4 regions of the Leptolyngbya sp. ST-U4 genome follow, and region 2 is predicted to be linked to each of the others. Evidence: predicted binding sites of a transcription regulator. Region 2 holds the regulator's gene; each other region holds the start of a gene.
The links. Region 2 encodes NtcA, which controls nitrogen genes in cyanobacteria. Its sites were predicted from a motif close to TTTGTANNNNNNNNTACAAA; they were not measured.
Positions count from the first base shown of each region.

Region 1: NDA02_RS10450 (MSMEG_0572/Sll0783 family nitrogen starvation response protein) is a predicted target of NtcA. The motif match lies at 1,925-1,944, and genes of this name have one in related genera.
Region 3: NDA02_RS16460 (DUF3155 domain-containing protein) is a predicted target of NtcA. The motif match lies at 1,004-1,023, and genes of this name have one in related genera.
Region 4: glnT (type III glutamate--ammonia ligase) is a predicted target of NtcA. The motif match lies at 1,192-1,211, and genes of this name have one in related genera.

Region 1 is NZ_JAMPKZ010000004.1:283,397-286,607, forward strand. Features, by position in the region: gene NDA02_RS10440 (MSMEG_0568 family radical SAM protein) at 1-259, opposite strand, end outside; gene NDA02_RS10445 (Nit6803 family nitrilase) at 291-1,298, opposite strand; gene NDA02_RS10450 (MSMEG_0572/Sll0783 family nitrogen starvation response protein) at 1,368-1,850, opposite strand; gene NDA02_RS10455 (MSMEG_0569 family flavin-dependent oxidoreductase) at 2,076-3,211, opposite strand, start outside.
Region 2 is NZ_JAMPKZ010000025.1:42,204-45,414, reverse strand. Features, by position in the region: gene NDA02_RS22730 (sugar transferase) at 48-710, shown strand; gene ntcA (global nitrogen regulator NtcA) at 1,213-1,884, shown strand; gene rseP (RIP metalloprotease RseP) at 2,205-3,211, shown strand, end outside.
Region 3 is NZ_JAMPKZ010000011.1:7,216-10,426, reverse strand. Features, by position in the region: gene NDA02_RS16465 (ATP-binding protein) at 1-595, opposite strand, end outside; gene NDA02_RS16460 (DUF3155 domain-containing protein) at 1,091-1,408, shown strand; gene msrP (protein-methionine-sulfoxide reductase catalytic subunit MsrP) at 1,986-2,969, shown strand; gene NDA02_RS16450 (class I SAM-dependent methyltransferase) at 3,136-3,211, shown strand, end outside.
Region 4 is NZ_JAMPKZ010000015.1:42,028-45,238, reverse strand. Features, by position in the region: gene NDA02_RS19325 (SDR family oxidoreductase) at 1-228, opposite strand, end outside; gene NDA02_RS19320 (isochorismatase family cysteine hydrolase) at 284-964, opposite strand; gene glnT (type III glutamate--ammonia ligase) at 1,436-2,797, shown strand; gene NDA02_RS19310 (ABC transporter permease) at 2,954-3,211, shown strand, end outside.

The DNA.
Region 1 (3,211 bases), on a different contig from region 2:
GTTCTCCCTGACGTTCTAACAGCATTTCGGCTACTTTGCCGTTTTCCGTCAGGGCAATTGTGCCATCCACTCTCACGCTGTAGGGTGACTGTGCTGCCGGACTGTTGAAGATCGGAACCATTACCGTTGTGCCATCCACCGTCACAGCTTTATGATCCGACGGGCCTGCCCCACCCTGACGACCCGATGCACCCACATCCGAATCGACTAGCTTCAGACCATAGGACTGAAGTTCAGTAATCAGCGTTTGCTTATTCATAGTGAGAATGATGAGTGAATGATCGGGCAAATCAGGTGTCGATTGCTAAAGGCGTTTCGGATGATGCCCAAGAAGACGGGAAAACTGATTGAGAAGATGAATCAGAAGATACTGCGTTTAACATTGTCCTTGCCTCAGGATTCATCTGCAATTGCAGCAAATCAGGACGGGCATAGTGACCGACCGAATCCATCATGCGCTTGCGCTTGGTGATCAGCGAGAAGTCGAGATCGGCAACGATCATGCCCTCGCCTTCGGTAATGGGCGGACAGAGATGATTGCCTTCGGGACCAATAATGGCAGTATTACAGCCGCCGCTCAGCACCCGCTGAAGCTTTTCATCAGTGGTAATTTGTCCGACCTGTTCCGGCGAGAGCCAACCTGTTGAATTAATCACAAAACAGCCTGACTCCAGCGCATGATGGCGAATCGTAACCTCAATCTGATCAGTAAAAATCTGCCCTACCAGGGAACCAGGAAACTGGGCGCAGTGAATCTGCTCATGCTGTGTCATCAGCGCGAAGCGAGCCAGGGGATTGTAATGCTCCCAACAGGCAAGCGCGCCAATCCGCCCTACCGCAGAATCGATCGCCTTCAGCCCTGATCCATCTCCCTGCCCCCAAACCATGCGCTCGTGATAAGTCGGCGTGATCTTGCGTCGCTTAAGCAGCAGGGTTCCATCTGCATCGAAAATGAGCTGTGTGTTATAGAGGGAGCCATGATCGCGCTCATTCACACCTAGCACCACAACCATGCCATAGGAACGCGCCGCACGGCTTACGGCATCGGTGACAGGTCCGGGAACGGTTACAGCTTCTTCGTAGAGCCGCATGTGTTCCTTGCCCATTAGAACCGGGGGCTGCACAAACGAGAAGTAGGGATAGTAGGGAATGAACGTTTCTGGGAAAACGACAATCTGTGCCCCTTCTTTTGCAGCCTGGGCGATCGACTGCAACACTTTCTCAGTTGTACCATCCCGGTTAAACAGCACCGGACTGATCTGGACTGCTGCGGCGCGAACCGTGCGTGAGTAATCCATAGAATCACAAATTGCGGATGCAAACGGTGGGGAAATTTAGCCCAGTTTGTCCTGAATCCGAACTGGAGATTAAACCGTCCAGGTATCGAGGATAAAAGCGTTGTCTTTGCGGTGCATCAAAATGATGTCTAATACATCAAGCGGATTAATCGGGCGAATGCCGGGAATCAGTGAGGGTTCGCCGTGTCCGTACAGGGCTTGCAGCGCAAAACGGCAGGCATAGACTTTACCCCCTTCTGCCATGAACTTGCTGAGCTGATCGTTGAAATTTTGGTGTCCGGGGAAAGCAGAATCGCCCAACTTCGGGAAGCCGCGCTGCACACCGAGGGTCACGCCCGGACCATAAAGCAGCACCGATGTTTCAAAGCCTTTTCGCAGCAGACGAGTTGCTTGCAGCAGATTCACGAACCCGATCGATCCTTCAAAGGCGACAGTGTGAAATGTTACCAGTGCTTTCTCACCCGGTTCTGCTTTGACATCAGGAAATACTTTCTCTTCATAATCGACAAAGAAATCACCAACTTGATGGGCGGGGGCTGTTACTTCAGGCATACCATTTTCCTTTGTGGATTGGTTTGTGAATTGGATCGACGTGTTGTCAGATTACGAGGTTGCTCACACAATATTTTGTATCTTTAATTACAGAGCGTCAAGATTTGGCGATAGGGTCAGGTGCGCGATCGAGGGTGGGGGAAGAATGCTGCGATCGGGGGTTAGAACCTGTTTAAATCGATAGGTCATTGAGATTGTGCGATTAAAACGAACTCTGTCTCCCCTCTACGAACCCAACAAAAACTCATTCACCACGCTCCAATCCTGCGCCACGACCACTCGTTTACGAGCCACCATATAGTCCGCTAAATACGTCGCATCTCGCGCAATTCCTGAAAATCGCCCAGAGCCCCAGGTATAAAGCCAGGGCAGCCCCAGAAAATACAGTCCCCAAACGCCAGTCACGCCGCGATCGTGTCCCGGATAGCCCTTTCCATCAAACACAGGCACTTCGATCCAGCTAAAGTCCGACTGATATCCTGTACACCAGATTATCGTGCGGATATTTTCTTGCTCGTAGTCGATCGCCAATGAATTCTCGATGGGTTCCCAAACCGGATGATAGGGAGGCTCGATCGGCGCATCGATTTGATTCTTTTCGATAAACGTATCAATTGTTTTTTTGATGCTTTCGGCGACGGCATCTGCCTGATCCAGATTGTGTTTCAGGTCGTTTTGAAACTGGAGCTGGGTTCCTTCAGCTGCTTTCAATTTACCGTGCAGTTTCATGCCTTCTCGCGCAAACTGGCGCAGGTCAATCTCGCGTCCGCCGTCTCTGCCTGTCACATAATGATTGGCTTTTGCCCGCACTTTCTCTTTTTGCGGATGCTGATCGATCGGCAAATCGTAATAACCCATTTGATCAAGCCAATCTACTACATCTTTGCCGCGATATCGACGAGGCGATCGAGGCGCACCGCCCACGCACAAATGCACCTGTCTCCCTGCAAGATGCAGATCCTCTGCAATTTGACAGCCCGATTGTCCAGTGCCCACCACCAGCACCGCTCCATCCGGCAAAGATTCGGAATTTCTGTACTCAGAAGAATGGATCTGATGCAGCGCAGGCAGACATTCGGCAAGACGCGGAATGCGAGGTACATGGTAGCCGCCGATCGCTACAACGACCTGATCTGCCGTAAAGTCTCCGATCGAAGTTGTGACTTCAAACTGTTGCGCTTCATTTCTGCAAAGTTTTAGCACTTCTACGCCTTCTTTGAGAGGTGGTTCAAATGAGGCGGCATAGCGTTCGATGTAGCACACAATTTCTTCTTTTTGCATGAAGCCCTGCGGGTCATTGCCGGGATAGGGAAAACCGGGAAGCTGGCACTGCCAGTTCGGAGTGACCAGGCAAAAACTGT
Region 2 (3,211 bases):
TTCTTTGGTTTGCCTCTTTTGGGGCGTTGTCTAGAGGCTGCTGCGCTATGTCATTCACACATTCTGAATTTGTTACCCTACTGCCGTCATTTGCATCTGAGATTCATCCTTCGGTTCAGAGCAGAACTAAGCGATCGATCGATATTCTGGGCGCAGGGGTTGGCTTAACGCTGACCGCTCTGGTTTTGATCCCGATCGCAGTAGCAATCTATATCAGCGATCCCGGCCCCATTTTTTACAGCCAGGAGCGATGCGGGTTTCGCGGACAAACGTTCCGCATCTGGAAGTTTCGCTCGATGGTGGTGAATGCCGAGAAACTTCAGCATCAGGTTCAAAATCAGGCGCAAGGCTACATCTTTAAGAACGATTGCGATCCTCGTATTACGCGAGTAGGACGATTCCTGCGGCGTACTAGCCTAGACGAGCTGCCACAATTCTGGAACGTGCTACGCGGCGAGATGAGCCTGGTTGGAACCCGCCCGCCTACGCTAAATGAAGTGAGCCGCTACAAAGCTCACCACTGGCAGCGGCTAGAGGTAAAGCCAGGTATCACGGGAGAATGGCAGGCAAATGGTCGATCAACCGTAACCGATTTTGAGGAAATCGTGAAATTAGATTTGCGCTATCAGGAACGCTGGTCGATCGCTTATGATTTAGGGCTGATTTTCAAAACTATCCAGGTTGTGCTTAATCGTCGGGGAGCCTGTTAGCCAGGAGAAGACAACGTTTCGCCAGACAACAATGCGAAGCCGTTTCCCCTTCAGCAGAATCAATGGTGATATTTAATTGGGAAATAGAGCATTAGAAAACATCCTTCACAAAACTGGCACTGCTGACCCTCGCAAATCCAATTTTGGAAGCATTGTCTTGAGCTGCTGGAGCAATATCAGTCTCAGTCAGTCGGTTTTAACAGGAACTTTTTGCCCCTATTTCGCCTTAAAATCTGACTTTTTCAGCACTTAGACCAAGATTGGGCTAGATATGTATTACTTAATACAAAAAATCCGCTCAGAGTTAAGTTTAGTAATTTAAAGTCAGAAAGCTATCACAGAAGTTCCGATATCCCATTTGGCTTAACCCTACTTGCTCCACACCAGAGTGAAGGACAGGGGGTAAAAAGTCGGTTAGAACCAATTGGGCTAGAACGAATGATCTTATTGGTAGCAGGTGGCGGTAAGATGAAATCTTCAAAGGCGGGCTGGGGGAAGGGATATGGTAGCTGCACCAAATAAGCCATTGGCAAACGTCTTTCGTCAATTAAGCGGGAGTGCTTTTCCACCTGTTGTTGAAGCCTACGATCGTGGCAAAACAATCTTCTTTCCCGGCGACCCTGCCGAGCGAGTTTACTTCCTGCAAAAAGGGGCAGTCAAACTATCTCGCGTGTATGAAGCAGGTGAGGAAATTACGGTCGCGCTTCTCCGTGAAAACAGCGTGTTTGGCGTTCTGTCGCTCATCACCGGGCAACGTGCTGATCGCTTCTATCATGCCGTTGCCTTTACGCCCGTTGAGCTGCTGTCTGTGCCGATCGAGCAAGTCGAGAAAGCCCTGAAGGAAAACCCCGATCTCTGTATGCTGATGCTGCAAGGGTTATCCTCCCGAATTCTGCAAACCGAGATGATGATCGAAACGCTGGCGCATCGCGACATGGGATCACGTCTAGTCAGCTTCCTGCTGATTCTTTGCCGCGACTTCGGCATGCCCACCACCGAGGGCATTACGATCGACCTTAAACTATCTCATCAGGCAATTGCGGAAGCGATCGGCTCAACGCGGGTCACTGTGACTCGGCTGCTCGGCGATCTGCGTCAGGATCAAATGATTTCGATCCACAAGAAAAGAATTACCGTTCACAATCCAGTCACGCTCAGCCAGCAGTTCACTTAAAGTTAGCTGTGTCGCTGTTCAAAACACCCATGCCCCCAGAAGGACAGGAAGGACAAGGGATAGAACTTTCATTTCCCAAGTAACCTCATCCTAAGCGAATGCTTCTGGAGAAGAGGAACAGGAGGCTTGCGATCGGACGCGAACAAACGTTGCCGAACGGAGAAAGCTTGCGATTCCAACAAAACCTGAGTTAGCCAAATACACTGATAACCATTCACCCCTCATCTCCCCCTCCCCCACCCAACCCACAGGGTAGAAGTAGTAATCCTCACCGCCCTTTAGAATGGACTACAGATGGTTCTATTTATTAATCTGGGTCTATGTCAGTATTAGCGACAATCTCAGTTCTCGCCCTGTTAATTGTGGTTCACGAGCTGGGGCACTTTTTGGCAGCTCGTCTGCAAGGAATTCACGTCAATCGATTTTCGATCGGCTTTGGTCCGATTTTGCTGAAGTATCAGGGTGAGCGCACCGAATACGCGCTGCGAGCGATTCCGCTGGGTGGCTTTGTTGGCTTTCCCGACGATGACCCAGATAGTACAATTCCGCCCAACGATCCAAATCTGCTGAAAAACCGTCCGGTGCTCGATCGCGCCATTGTAATTAGTGCAGGCGTGATCGCCAATCTGATTTTTGCCTATCTGGTGTTTGTGGCGCAGTTCACAACGATCGGCATTCCTGAACAGTTTGATTATCAACCAGGCGTCGTAGTTCCAGAAATCATTTCTCAACAATCTCCGGCAGCACGGGCAGGGCTTCAGGCAGGAGACATTATCCTAGAAGTCAACGATCAGCCGCTGGGAGCCTCTCAGGACGCCGTTAAATCGCTAATGGAAACGATTCGCACCAGTCCGGATCAGCCTGTTGAATTTACCGTGCAGCGAGGCGATCAACAGCTTGATCTCAGCATTACCCCTAAAGCGGGAGAAGATGGCGTCGCAAAAATCGGCGTACAGCTTGCCCCCAATATCAATGCAACTCAGTATCGCCGCCCCAATGGCGTTTTTGAGGTGCTGGGACTGGCAGCAAAGCAGTTTCAGGGAATGTTTCTTGCCACTGTGAATGGATTTATTGGTCTAATCACCAACTTCTCCTCGATGGCAGGGCAGGTCGCCGGCCCCGTCAAAATTGTGGAGCAGGGCGCGGGCTTGGTTGCAGCGAACGCGGGAAGCCTGTTTCCCTTCACGGCAATCATCAGCATCAACCTAGCGATTATCAATATTCTGCCGCTTCCGGCTCTGGATGGCGGACAGCTTGTGTTTCTGTTGCTGGAAGGACTGCGCGGTAAGCCTTTGCCCAATCGGATTCAAGAGAACGTGATGCAAAC
Region 3 (3,211 bases), on a different contig from region 2:
ACGTGCGAAGGGCCGTGAGCGGATTGCGAAACTGATGCAGCAGAGTATCAAATACATCCTGCCGCTGATGATGCAATTGACGGAGCTGCCGCATATCCTGCGCTGCCCACTGTGCCCGCTGGTCGAGCAGACAGCCGATCGCCAGGGTATGGGCAATTTGTTCAATTTGCTCCTGTTCATTTTCGGTCCAGGGGCGATCGAGCCGAGCCGTAATCAGTAGCCCCATCACCACATTTTCGTGCATCAGCGGCAAAACAGACTGCTGCTGGCGGAGCAGGGCGCGTTCCGCAATTTGAAGCGGCGGCAGAGCAGTTTCATCGATTGTGACCGGGGCACGAGTTGAGGAAATTTCAGACGCAAGTTTCGGCTGTTCCAAATTAACTCGGTTTCCTCGCATCAGGCTGAGGGTTTGCTCATTACTCCACTGCATGACGCCTTCCGGGTAAGCAGCAATCGGAACAAGCGGCGCATCTGCAAGTTCAGTAAGTTCTTCAGTTAAGTAAACAATACTCAGCACTGCCCCCAACCCCTCGGTCAGCAGTTGAATTTGCGATCGACAGAGGGCAATAAATTCGGGGCTAGCAGGCGACAGCATGAATGTCTCGACAATTATTCACAAAACGGCTGTTCACAAAACTTCTACAAAACGATTGTTTACAAAACTTTAGAGAAGCGAGAGTCACTACATCAAGATGAATCTGACCGAAACAAAGAAATTGTCTAATAAAGATTAAAAACTGATCAAAATGACGCAGTTCCTCAACCAAGCCGGGTTTCCGGGAAATTTATCCTGTAGCTATCCACAATAAAGCCTAAAGCCTGGAAACATCAGCTTTTCAACTATTTTATTCAGAAATCTTGCGGACGGTAACGGCTCCCTTGAAATCCCTGGGTGATTATGAGAGCATATGTGAGGTATAGATTCTCTTTAGATTCTGTATCAATCGCTTAAAAAAGTTGAAATTTCAAACTTAAGCGGATATACTTTGCAGGGTCTTAGTATTTTGTAATCCTGGTTACATTAACCTAGTTACATTAAACCCTGACTACACAAAATCCTACTGCGTCGAGAAGAGAGGAGGTAGAGAGGTTGGCAAGAAGACGTAAGCGTAAAAGTCGCCGTCGCCTGGAAGGACGGAGAATCCTTGAGTTAGTGCCTCAGTACAGCATTGAAAGCGGCGAAGAAAAGCCCGTTACTGCGGCTCGGAAGTTTATTCAGGCTGAGGGTATTCTGCCTCCTGCCCTGCTTCTGGTTAAGCGTAATGAGCATACCACCGATCGCTACTTCTGGGCAGAGAAAGGTCTTTTCGGTGCCCAATATGTGGAGGAAAACCACTTCCTGTTTCCAAGCCTTCGGGTTCTGGAAGAGGACGGTGAAAACATTCCGGTTGGTGCTGGGACTCACTAGCATAGTCCAAGTGAGAGCCTATCTTTGGGTTTGCTGGCAATCTCAATCACCTGGCTTAAGAATTCAATCTCTACAGCTTGAAGCAAGATAATCGCTCCTGTTCAGCTCAATCGAGGCGGTTGTTTGGTAATTGCCTGTATAGGCTGGGTGATCGTAAATCTGAATCAGGTGAACTGTAATTCCTTAAATCAGGTTGGGATTGAACACTATTGAACCACAAGATGGTGCAAGCAAGGTAATCTAGCATTACTCTATTTCTGGAGAAAGCTATCCAGGCAAGCAAGCGGGGTCTATATCGATCTCGCTTTTTTGCTGCACTTCCTTTGGTGCTCCTTCCTTTTGTGTTGCTCTTTGTTCTTTTTTATATTTTCTTCCACTGCTTTGCTATCAATATTACTGAATATTTTTTTGCGGAAAACTATCTCAAGATATACCGTCTAAACCTGCTTTACGATAGATAGGCTTTGACCCAGCTTGAGGGATCCTTTCCAAACGTTTTTATAGAGGAAGGCAGGAAATCTGTTGAAAAATCAGTCTATATTGAGGAATGTAAAGTCTTTCTAATCGGCACGTTGCTATGGCTTTGATTCGGATTCCTCCTAGCTGGCAGTTGCCGGAGCGCACCGTCACTCCCGAATCTGCTTTCTTTAATCGACGGCGTTTTTTGAAAGGGCTGGCAGGTGCGGGAATTGCGGGGGCTGCGCTGCCCTTGATTGGCTGTCAGAAACAAAAAGTGCTCGACCAGGCTGCCATTGCCGGAACCCAGTCGCTTGCTGTAACGCTGAATCCAGCTTTTGCTCAGGTCGATCGTCCACTGACCAATGAACTAGTTGCCGCAACGTACAACAATTTTTATGAGTTTGGTAGCACGAAAACTGCAGTCTGGCAAAATGCACGAGCGTTGCCGATCGATGACTGGAAGGTTGAAGTCACTGGATTGGTCAGCAAGCCCCAGACATTTGATTTGGACGACCTGACCCGCAGGTTTCCTTTAGAGGAGCGCATTTATCGCTTTCGCTGTGTGGAAGCCTGGTCCATGGTAATTCCCTGGGTAGGCTTTCCGATGAATCTGCTGATTCAAGCCGTAGAACCCACCGCTGCGGCAAAGTTTGTGCGCTTTACTTCCTACTACAACCCGAAGGTCACTTACGGTCCCCTCTTTCCGCCAAATCAGTTTCTTCCCTTTCCTTATACTGAAGGAATGCGGCTCGACGAGATGGCAAACGAGCTAGCGTTTTTTGCAGTCGGGGTTTACGGGCATACGCTGCCGAAACAGCACGGCGCACCCCTGCGGGCAGTGCTTCCCTGGAAGTATGGCTTTAAGGGCGCGAAGTCGATCGTCAAAATTGAGTTTGTAGACCGTCAGCCTGCTACCTTCTGGAACACACTGAGTCCGAGTGAGTACAAGTTTGAATCCAACGTTGACCCGGCTGTGCCTCATCCGCGCTGGTCGCAGTCGCAGGAACGGTTTGTCGGTGCAGAGGCAGAATTTAGCTGGACTGAGAAGCCAACGCTAAAATATAACGGCTATGGAGAATATGTCGCCTCACTGTATGCCTGATCAGCAGTGCGCCACTGGGCTCAGAGATTCCTCCATTGCTCCTCCATTAATTAAGTATGCATTGATTGAGTACGCATTTTAGGGCGCATCCTAGCACGTAGTACGCACTACATCAGGACGCCTTACGCCATTCAGGTTGCAAATTTCACTACCTCAGGAGGCTTGAATGACGCAACAAGACACAATTTTTGAGCGATTTCTCGCGCCGATTTTTCGTAACTTTCTGATCGATCGCGAGGCAC
Region 4 (3,211 bases), on a different contig from region 2:
GGCTTCTACGGCTTCGGCACACTGAGCAACGATCGATAAATCGGCGGCGTAAAACTCAAACTGATAGCTCTGGGCAAGTAGTTCTGCGGCAAAGGCTTCTCCGGCTGCGACATTTCGATCGATTCCAAAGACGATCGCGCCCTGTTCGCAAAAGAGCTTAGCAGCGGCTTTGCCAATTCCCGAACTGATACCCGTGATAATCGCAACTTTATCCTGAAGTCGATTCATTAGCCAATCTAAAATGAACTTACTGAGCGATGACTTTAGCGAACCCAATCCCTGATCAAAGCGAACTCATGACCTCGATCACCTGGTCAGAAGTCGTAACGCTGCCAAAAAGACCGCCCTCTATTTTGACCATTTCGATCGCTGCCCAATGCAGCCGCTCATCGCTTTCTGCGCAGCAATCCTCCAGCAGCAGGGTATCATAGCCGCGATCGCTCGCTTCTCTGAGGGTGGTATGTACACAGACGGCAGTTGTCACCCCGCAAAGAATCACGTTCCGAATGCCTCGCTGCCGCAGCAAATGATCCAGATCAGTGGCATAGAACGCTCCGCTTCCTGGCTTATCGATAATCGGTTCTCCCGGTTGAGGACTCAGTTCGGGAATAATATCCCAGCCTGTCTCGCCGCGAACCAGCAATCGTCCCATCGGACCTTCGCTGCCAATTGCAGCACCCGCTTTTTCGTTGCGCCAACGTTTTGTTGCAGGCAGATCCAGCAAATCCGATCGATGTCCTTCCCGGGTGAAAAAGACCGAAAACTGCTTTGCCCTTGCAGCGGCTAACAGGCGTTGAATTGGGGCAATGGGGGCTTGGGTCAGAGAAATATCATATCCCTTTTTTGCCAGGTATCCGCCCGGACTGCAAAAATCTGCCTGCATATCAATCACGAGAATCGTAGTGTTGTGCGGCTGCAAATTGCCGTCATACGGAAAAGGATGAGGATCAGCCGGAATATACATAATTGGGAAAGTCTTGATGAGACAAAGATAAGACAAACCAGTACAAAATCTTTTAATTCTAAGCCGAGCCAGAATCAATATTTCGAGCTGTGATGAGGGAAGACGAGGAACAGAAGGACAGGAAGAATAATAGTTGTTTCAACGGTCATCATTCTCACTCTATGCAATGAGCATGATCGATGTAAACAAACTTAATTGATTCGGATTGACCGCGATCGATAACATTCCTTGTATATGTTGATACAAAACTGTTCAACCCGACTCAATACACTACAAGGCTGTGCTGTGATCGTGCATCGGTGTTGAGGCCGCTCATTTTTTTGAAAATATCGTGCGGTTCAATTAAGAAATCCGTTAACCGATTGACTAAATATTGCGATACATTGCGATCGCCTTTTGCAAAAGTATCCAGAATAACCCAGTGAAAGTTTCTAAATTTTCTCTGCTCGTCTTCACCCTACCGCTTTTCTAATGGCTCAACTTTTATCTCCCGAACTGGAATCGCTCAAATCAACCCTGGAAGCGCAGGGAGTTAAATATGCACTGGCAAGTTTTGTGGATATTCATGGTATGTGCAAAGCCAAAGCCGTGCCTCTGTCCCATTTCGGTCAAATGATGCGAGGTTCGGAACTGTTTACAGGAGCTGCGCTAGACGGTGTACCGCAGGATGTTAGCGATGAAGAAGTTGCAGCAATGCCTGATCCTGCCTCTGCCACAATCTTGCCCTGGAACTCGGAAATTGCTTGGTTTGCTAGCGATCTCTACCTGGAAGGAAAACCGTTTGAGGCGTGCTGCCGCAGTATTTTGAAAAGAGTGCTGGCACAAGCCGCAGAGATGGGCTTCGGCTTTAATTTGGGAATTGAAACGGAGTTCTTTATTCTCAAAGAAACAGCAGACGGTAAGCCAATTCCAATTAGCGATCGCGATGTGCTGCATAAACCCTGTTACGACGTGCAAGGGCTGCTAGACAACTATGCCTGGGTGACAGAAATTGTCGAGGCAATGAATCAGCTCGGCTGGGATGTGTATTCGTTTGACCACGAAGACGGCAACGGACAGTTTGAAACCGACTTCGCCTACACCGATGCCCTGACAATGGCGGATCGCTTCACGTTCTTCCGGCTGATGGTGAAGGAAATTGCTCGCAAACACGGCTTTTTTGCCACTTTTATGCCCAAACCTTTTGCCAACCGCACGGGCAGCGGCGCACACTATAATATGTCGCTGGCAGACCTGGAGACGGGCAAAAATCTGTTTGAGTCCGCAGACGATCCGCGTGGCTGTGGGTTATCGAAGCTGGGCTATCAGTTTATTGCGGGCGTCTTGCGTCATGCTCCGGCGATCTGTGCGACGATCGCTCCTACGGTCAACAGCTACAAACGCCTGATTGCCCGAGGCAGTATGTCGGGCTTTACCTGGGCACCCATTTACATTTGCTACGGCAACAATAACCGGACGAACATGCTGCGAATTCCGCTGGGTGGCGGCAGGGTCGAGTGTCGTGCGGCAGATATCTCTACCAACCTGTATCTGGGGGCAGCGATGATTTTGGCAGCCGGACTGGAAGGAATTCGCGAAGGACTCGACCCGGGTGAGCCGCACACCGAAAATATGTACAAGCAGTCCCTCGCAGACCTGCAAGACATGGGAATTCGCTTTTTGCCGCGCAACTTGGAAGAAGCGATCGCCGCCTTTGCCGCAGATCCTTTAAGCGAGCAGGTGATGGGGTCGCTGATGTACCGGACGTATATCGACTTTAAATCGCAGGAATGGCAGGCGTATCACAACCACGTTTCCGACTGGGAGATTCAGCGGTATCTCAAGTTCTTCTAGTCAGGACGATTCTCCTCGTTGGGGGAATTGCTCATGGATTGCTCGTTTCATTGTTTATTTCATGAACTCAAGGAGGAAATACCGCGAGTGGCTCACTCTAGCACGACCGAACCAGGCAGTCCTAATTTTGCTCCGCTCCCGTCAAACAAGCGCTACCTGAAGCCGTCTGTATTCTGGAGTATCCGTCAGGGATTTCCTCGCTGGCTTTCACTGACGGTCGGGGCGTTATCGCTCCTGATTCCGTTTATTGCCTGGACGATCGTGAGCTATGCTGGCGTGGTTTCCCCGATGTTTTTACCGACTCCCACGGCAGTGCTTCAGGCAGGGCTGCAAATGCTGACTGAAAATAACCTGTTGCTTGATATTGGGGTGAGCAGTGCCAGAGTGGCGGGCGGCTTTCTGCTGGCAGCTCTA